One region of the Leucobacter sp. Psy1 genome, then DNA from elsewhere that is predicted to be linked to it. Evidence: predicted binding sites of a transcription regulator. Region 1 holds the regulator's gene; the other holds the start of a gene.

What was found. Region 1 encodes HspR, which represses chaperone genes until heat shock. Its sites were predicted from a motif close to AAGTTGAGTCNNNNNGACTCAACTT; they were not measured.
Region 2: K8P10_RS11580 (Hsp20/alpha crystallin family protein) is a predicted target of HspR. The motif match lies at 2,056-2,080, and genes of this name have one in related genera.

Annotation. Positions count from the first base shown of each region.
Region 1 covers NZ_CP083692.1:2,908,652-2,912,051, forward strand. The annotation lists gene K8P10_RS13750 (NADP-dependent oxidoreductase) at 1-680, shown strand, start outside; gene K8P10_RS13755 (methyltransferase) at 683-1,861, opposite strand; gene K8P10_RS13760 (heat shock protein transcriptional repressor HspR) at 1,815-2,276, opposite strand; gene K8P10_RS13765 (DnaJ C-terminal domain-containing protein) at 2,333-3,298, opposite strand; gene K8P10_RS13770 (nucleotide exchange factor GrpE) at 3,291-3,400, opposite strand, start outside.
Region 2 covers NZ_CP083692.1:2,441,839-2,445,238, reverse strand. The annotation lists gene K8P10_RS11595 (DUF3054 domain-containing protein) at 1-41, opposite strand, end outside; gene K8P10_RS11590 (MarR family winged helix-turn-helix transcriptional regulator) at 144-623, shown strand; gene K8P10_RS11585 (inositol monophosphatase family protein) at 633-1,430, opposite strand; gene K8P10_RS11580 (Hsp20/alpha crystallin family protein) at 1,590-2,027, opposite strand; tRNA gene K8P10_RS11575 (tRNA-Lys) at 2,210-2,282, opposite strand; gene nhaA (Na+/H+ antiporter NhaA) at 2,357-3,400, opposite strand, start outside.

The sequences.
Region 1 (3,400 bases):
ATCCCGACGAGGCGCCGGTCACCACCGCTCTGGGCGTGCTCGGCATGCCCGGGTTCACGGCCTACGCCGGTCTCCTGGCGATCGGGAACCCGCAGCCGGGTGAGACCGTCGCCGTCGCTGCAGCTACCGGTCCCGTCGGCAGTGCGGTCGGCCAGATCGCGAAGCTCAAGGGATGCCGGACCGTCGGGATCGCCGGCGGACCTGAGAAAGTTGCCTATCTGGAGGAGCTCGGCTTCGACGCGGCGCTCGACCACCGGTCGGGCGACCTGGTCGAGCAACTGCGCAGTGCCGCTCCGGGTGGCATCGACGTCTACTTCGAGAACGTGGGCGGCGCGGTGTTCGAGGCGATTCTGCCGCGCTTGAACACGTTCGCGCGCGTGCCGGTCTGCGGTCTCGCGGCCAGCTACAACGCCACCGAGCTGCCCGAGGGTCCCGACCGGGCTCCCGCGCTCATGGGACTGGTCCTGCGCAAGTCGCTGACGCTGCGCGGCTTCATTCAGAACGAGTTCGTGCCGACCATGTTCGAGGACTTCCTGAGGGACATGGGCGCCTGGGTGCGCGAGGGCAAGATCCAGTACCGCGAGGACATCACCGCAGGTCTGGATCGGGCCCCCGAGGTCTTCACGAGCATGCTCGACGGCGGCAACTTCGGGAAGACGATCATCGAGGTGTCCGGCTAGGTTCAGCGCCGTTTCCGTGCCGCGAGCACTGTGAACGTGCGGGTGCGCGCCACCTGCTCAACCGGGCCGATGACACGCTCCACGAGCGGGCGGTAGGCGAGGTGCGTGTTGAACACGAGGCGGAGTTCTCCGCCAGGCGCGAGAGCGCGGGCACTCGAGCGGATGAGTCGATGCGCGACCTCGGCGTGCACCGTCGATCCCGAGTGGAACGGCGGGTTGAGCAGGATCAGATCGGCCCAGCCGTCGGGCACGGCCTCCGTCGCATCCGCGCGGTGCACCCGCACGCGATCGGCCACGCCCGCGGCCTCGCTCGTCAGGCGGGTGGCAGCCACGGCGGCTGCGGACTGATCGGTGGCGATCACCTCGGCGCGCGGGTTCGCACGCGCCGCCGCCGTCGCGAGGACGCCGTTCCCGCAGCCGAGGTCGACGACGCGCTGCGCGCCGGCGATCGCGTCACGGGTACCGTCCGCTGCGAGCAGCAGGCGCGTGCCGTGGTCGAGAGTCGCACCCCCGAACGTCGCCCCGAACGCGGCGACACGGAAGTCGAGGTCCGGGTCCTCGCCCCACACCGGGAAACGTGTTTCGCCGGCCCTGGGACCCGAGGCGCTCAAGACGCGTGATTTACGCCGGGCCAGGCCGGCACTCACGCTCGTGAAGGATCGGCCGAGGACCTCGTTCATGGTCAGCGTCATGTGCTTGACGCGCCCGCCAGCGAACACCTGCACCGCGGGATCCGCCCAGTCGGCGATCGCGCGCGCGATCTCGTCGAGGGCGTCGAGGCTCCTGGGCAGCTGGAGCAGCACCACCCGAGCCCCGTCGAGCAGTGACCGGTCGAGTGGACGCGAGCTGAAGTCGTCGACACCGAGACGCTCCGCGTTGGCGGCGAGTGCGCGCTCCCCGAGCAGCGGGTCCTGGAACACGCGGATCCCCGTGGCACCGAGGAGCGCACGGGCACCGATGGTCAGCGCGCCGTGACGGTCCCCGATAACAACGAGCTCGCCGTCAGCGAGATCCGCGATCGCGGCCTCGGCAGTGTCGAGCAGCAGGCGGTCGGTGGCGTCGTACGCCTCCAGCTCCACCGCATCGAAATCGGGGTACCGGGAGAGAGACCGGAACAGTTCCTCGGGATCCCGATCATCCTCCACGGTGCTCGCTGCCGTTCCCTCGGTGCTCGCCGCCATCGCCGCGGCCGAGCGGCCGCCAGACGACCACGTCAGCGTTGCGCCGCACGCGGGTGCCCCGCTTGAGCGTCACGACCTCGCCCGCCGCCCCGGCTGCGAAGACGCGCCGATCGGGGCGGTTCAGCATCTCGGTCGACAGTGCGCGCTCGAGCTCGCGAACGCGGGCGTCGAGTTCACGCACCCGGTCCTCGAGCTCGAGCACACGCCTGATGCCTTCGAGGCTCAGCCCCTCGGCTGAGAGCCGGGAGACCTCGCGCAGGCGCTCGACATCGTGAAGGGAGTAGCGGCGCGTGTTGCCGCTGGTACGCTGCGGGGACACCAGGCCGATGCGGTCGTACTGCCGCAGCGTCTGCGGATGCATATCCGCGAGGTCGGCAGCCGCCGCGATCGCGAACACCGGTGTGAACCGGTCCATCTGCGGTCCTCGTACCATCACTCTCCCCTCTCTCTCGCTGCTTCAGAAGTCGGCGATCAGCCCCGGGCGCGCGCCATCAGGTCGTCGCGGGGGTTCTCCTTCGGTTCGATCTCCCTGAACGCCTCGAGCGCTGCGCGCGCCTCGTCGCTCAGGTGCGTGGGAACGACGACCTGGACCTCTGCGAGGAGGTCGCCGACGCGTTTCGCCGTCTGCACACCGCGCCCCTTGACCCGCAGGACGCGGCCGCTCGGCGTGCCCGGCTGCACCTTGAGCTTGACGGTGCCGCCGCCCAGCAGCGGCACCTCCACCGTCGCGCCGAGCGTCGCCTCGGTGAACGTCACGGGCAGCGTCAACCGGAGGTTGTCGCCGTCGCGCTCGAACACCGGGTGCTTGCGCACGTGCACCGTCAAGATGATGTCACCCTGCGGTCCGCCGTTCGGACTCGGCTCGCCCTTGCCGCGGACCTTGATGCGCTTGCCGTCGCTGACACCGGCCGGGATCTTCACTTTCACGTTGCCAGACGGGGTCTGCAGCGTGATGGTGTTGCCCTTCACGGCGGTCTCGAAGTCCAGCGTGGTCGAGGCCTGGATGTCGCGGCCCGGTTGCGGCCCGCGTGGAGCGCCTCCGCCGCCGAACATCCCGAAGATGTCCTCGAAACCGGTCGCACCGCCCTGCTGGTAGGTGAACTGGTGACCGCCTCGGCCCGCGCCTCCGCCGAACATACCGCCGAAGACGTCGTCGAAGCCCTGACCGCCGGTGCCGCCTGCGGAGAAGCGGGCCCCGCCGGCGCCCATGGCTCGGATCTGGTCGTACTCCTCGCGCTGCTCGGGATCGGAGAGCACGGAGAACGCTTCACTGATCTCCTTGAACCTCGATTCGGCAGCCTCGTCCCCGGGATTCGAGTCGGGGTGGTACTTCCGTGCGAGCTTGCGGTAGCTCTTCTTGATCTCCGCCTCGGACGCGTCCTTCGACACCTCGAGGGTGCGGTAGAAGTCCTTCTCCAACCAGTCCTGACTAGCCATCTGCCCCCACCGCCACCGCTACCTTGGCGGGGCGCAGCTCGACATCGCCGATCCGGTAGCCCCGCTCCACCACATCGAGCACGGTGTCGCGCTCCGTGCCGG
Region 2 (3,400 bases), 470 kb from region 1:
ATCGCTCCCCGTGACGCGGGGAGAGAGGTGTGTGAGCGCATGCAGCTATTGTATGAATCCTCCACACTCGGAGGCGAGTCGGAGGGCTCGCATATACTTACGTCGCGATAGCGAGGACCGTCCGTGTCTTGGGGAAGGGAACGATGACGGAACCGAAATGGCTCAATGATGAGGAGCGACGGGCGTGGTTGCGCCTGGTCAGCCTGAACGTACTGCTGCCCAGCGCGCTCGAGGCGCAGCTCAAGCGTGACGCCGGAGTCACCCTGTTCGACTATCACGTGCTGGCGATGCTGTCCGACGCTGACGATCACACGCGCCTCATGAGCGACCTTGCGCTCTTCACGAATGCGTCGCTGTCGCGACTCTCCCACGTGGTCACCCGGTTGGTGAAACAGGGGTGGGTGCGACGCGAGGCGCACCCCGGTGACGGCAGAGCCACCAACGTCGTGCTCACCGAAGCGGGGCAGCGGCACTTGGACGAGCACGCTCCCGCCCACGTCGCAGAAGTGCGCCGCCTGGTTTTCGACGCCGTGGATCCCGATCAGGTCGGGGTGTTCGCGGATCAGGTCGGCAGGATCCTGGATGCCATCGATCCCGACGGTCGTCACCAGCGCGAAGCGTAGCGCGGGGAGTCAGGCGGGGGAGTGGTGCTCAGCGATGTGGGCGACGGCTGCGTCGTGCAGATGCCCGTTCGTCGCGAGTGAGCTCCCGTTCCAGGCGGTGTCAGCGCCGTTCACATCCGTAAACCGCCCGCCCGCCTCCCGCACGATCGGCGCGATCGCGGCGAGATCGTAGGGCTTGACGTCGAATTCGGCGACGATGTCGACGAGGCCCTCCGCGAGCAGCATGTACGACCACATGTCACCGTAGGCGCGATCCCGCCACACGGTCCTGGTGAGGGCGACGAGCGCCTCGAGGTAACCCGCCTGGTCCCACTGCTCGATGCTCTGGAAGCTCAGGGAGGCGTGCTCGAGGTCGCGCACATCGGACACCCTGAGGCGCCGCGGCTCCTGACCTGACGCCTGCCCCCACGCGCCGGTTCCGGTCGATGCCCACCAGCGAGCCCCGAACGCCGGTGCGGAGACCACTCCGACGGTGGCGACGCCGTCCACTTCGAGGGCGATCAGCGTCGCCCAGTTCGGAACTCCGCGGAGGAAGTTCGCCGTGCCGTCGATCGGGTCGATGATCCAGCGACGGGATCCCCGCTCGGAGCGACCGGATTCCTCGCCGAAGAAGCTGTCACCCGGGAGCTCCTGCTCGATGACTTCGCGCAGTGCCCGCTCGACTGCGGTGTCCGCATCGGTGACGAACGAGCGGTCAGGCTTCGTGTCCACGTGCAGGTCAGCGGCCTGGAAGCGGGGGAGCGAGACGGCATCGGCGAGATCTGCCAGGCGCAGGGCGAACGCGAGGTCGGGGGACGGCTGAGTCATGAAACCAGCCTACCGACTGCGCCACCGACTGGGCCGCCGACCCAACTCGCGACCACCCGCGATCCCCCGCGAACCCGAGACAGCCGGGTCACTCCTTGCGGGTCCGGAGGCAGGATACCCGCGAGAAGCGACCCGGCTGAGCCGGGACAGGAGGCGCGATCACGCCGTGATGGTGCGCGACTCCGTCTCCCGGGCCTCATGCGGCGTCTCCACCTCGATCTTTCGCGGTTTTGCGCGCTCGCTGATCGGGATGATGACGCTCAGCACACCGTTCTCGTACGAGGCCGAGATGCCAGCGGTGTCGACGCCCTCCCCAATGCTGAACTGCCTGAGGTAGCTGCCCTCCTGGCGCTCCCGTGCGAGCCACTTGACGCCCTCGGTCGACGATGCGGAGCGCTGTGCGCGAATGGTGAGCAACTGCCCGTCGACGTCCACATCGACGGAGCCCGGGTCGACGCCGGGGAGGTCCGCGGTCAGTACGTACCGCTGTTGATCTCGGTAGAGGTCTACCGGCATCACGCGGGGCGCGGATCGGGACTGGAGCAAGCCGCTCGCAAGGCGATCCAGTTCGCTGAAAGGATCAAAAGACAGTGCCATGATGAATCAATCTCCCTTCGAATCTCCGAACTTGAGTCACTATCACTCAAGTTGAGACGAGAATAGCTCCAGATCCCCGGAAACATGCCTGGAGGATGCCGAGAGCGCCCATGAAGATCGCCGAAAATAATCTGAAAGGGGAACGAAGAAGGCCCCCACTCGTGAGAGTGGGGGCCTTGCTGTACACCCCCCGGGACTTGAACCCGGAACCCGCTGATTAAGAGTCAGCTGCTCTGCCAATTGAGCTAGAGGTGCTCGCTGCGACCGGCGCAACAGAACTAATTTAGCACGGTCCGTGGCGCCCCCCAAATCGAGGTCCGTCGAGCGTGTCAGGTGTCCCGTGGCAGCCGTTTCGCGGCACGTGCCTCGCTCGGTCGGACGAGGAAGAACGCGGAAACGACGATGGCGATGAGTGATCCCACCATGACCGCCAGGCGGGCGGTGTCCGCGTGATGGGGGTCTGTGAAACTGAGATCGGTCACGAGGAGTGAGACAGTGAAGCCGACGCCGGCGAGCGCCCCGACTCCGATGAGCTTGTTCCAACGCACCGTCGGGTCGAGCTCGGCGCTCGTGAACTTCGTGACGAGCCAGGTCGTCAGGGTGATGCCGATCGGCTTGCCCAGGACGAGTCCGACCATGACGCCCAGTGCGACGGGGTCGAAGGGGAATCCGGAGGTGGAACCGACGGCCACGCCCGCGGCGAAAAAGGCGAAGAGGGGGACCGCGACTCCGGTCGAGAGCGGACGGAAGCGGTGCTCGAAGACCTCCGCGAGGTCGGTCTCGCCCCTCCCTCGGACCGGAACGAGGAACGCCAGGACGACACCGGCGATCGTCGCGTGGATGCCCGACGCGTGGAAGAGCGCCCACGCGATGACGCCGAGGGGAAGCATGATGAGCCACGGGGCGGCACCGGATTTTGCGAGCCAGTGCGGGAAACGGTAGCCGATGAGGGCGAACGCGGCGATCGGAATGACTGAGAGAGCCAACGCCCCGAGATTGAGGCCGTCCGTGTAGAACATGGCGATGATCGTGATGGCGATGAGGTCGTCGACCACTGCCAGGGTGAGGAGGAACATGCGGAGCGCCATCGGAATTCCCGGCGCGAGCAGCCCGAGGACCGCGACAGCGAATGCGATGTCCGTCGCGGTCGGGATCGCCCACCCGTGCGACGTCTCAGTCCCCGCGTTGAACGCCGTGTAGATCAGGGCGGGAACCGCTACGCCGCCGAACGCGGCGGCGACAGGGACGATGGCGGTGGAGAAGCGGCTGAGGGCGCCGCCGACGAACTCGCGCTTGAGCTCCAGCCCCACCATGAAGAAGAAGATCGCGAGAAGTCCGTCGGCCGTCCACTGCCCGATCGACAGGTGCAGGTG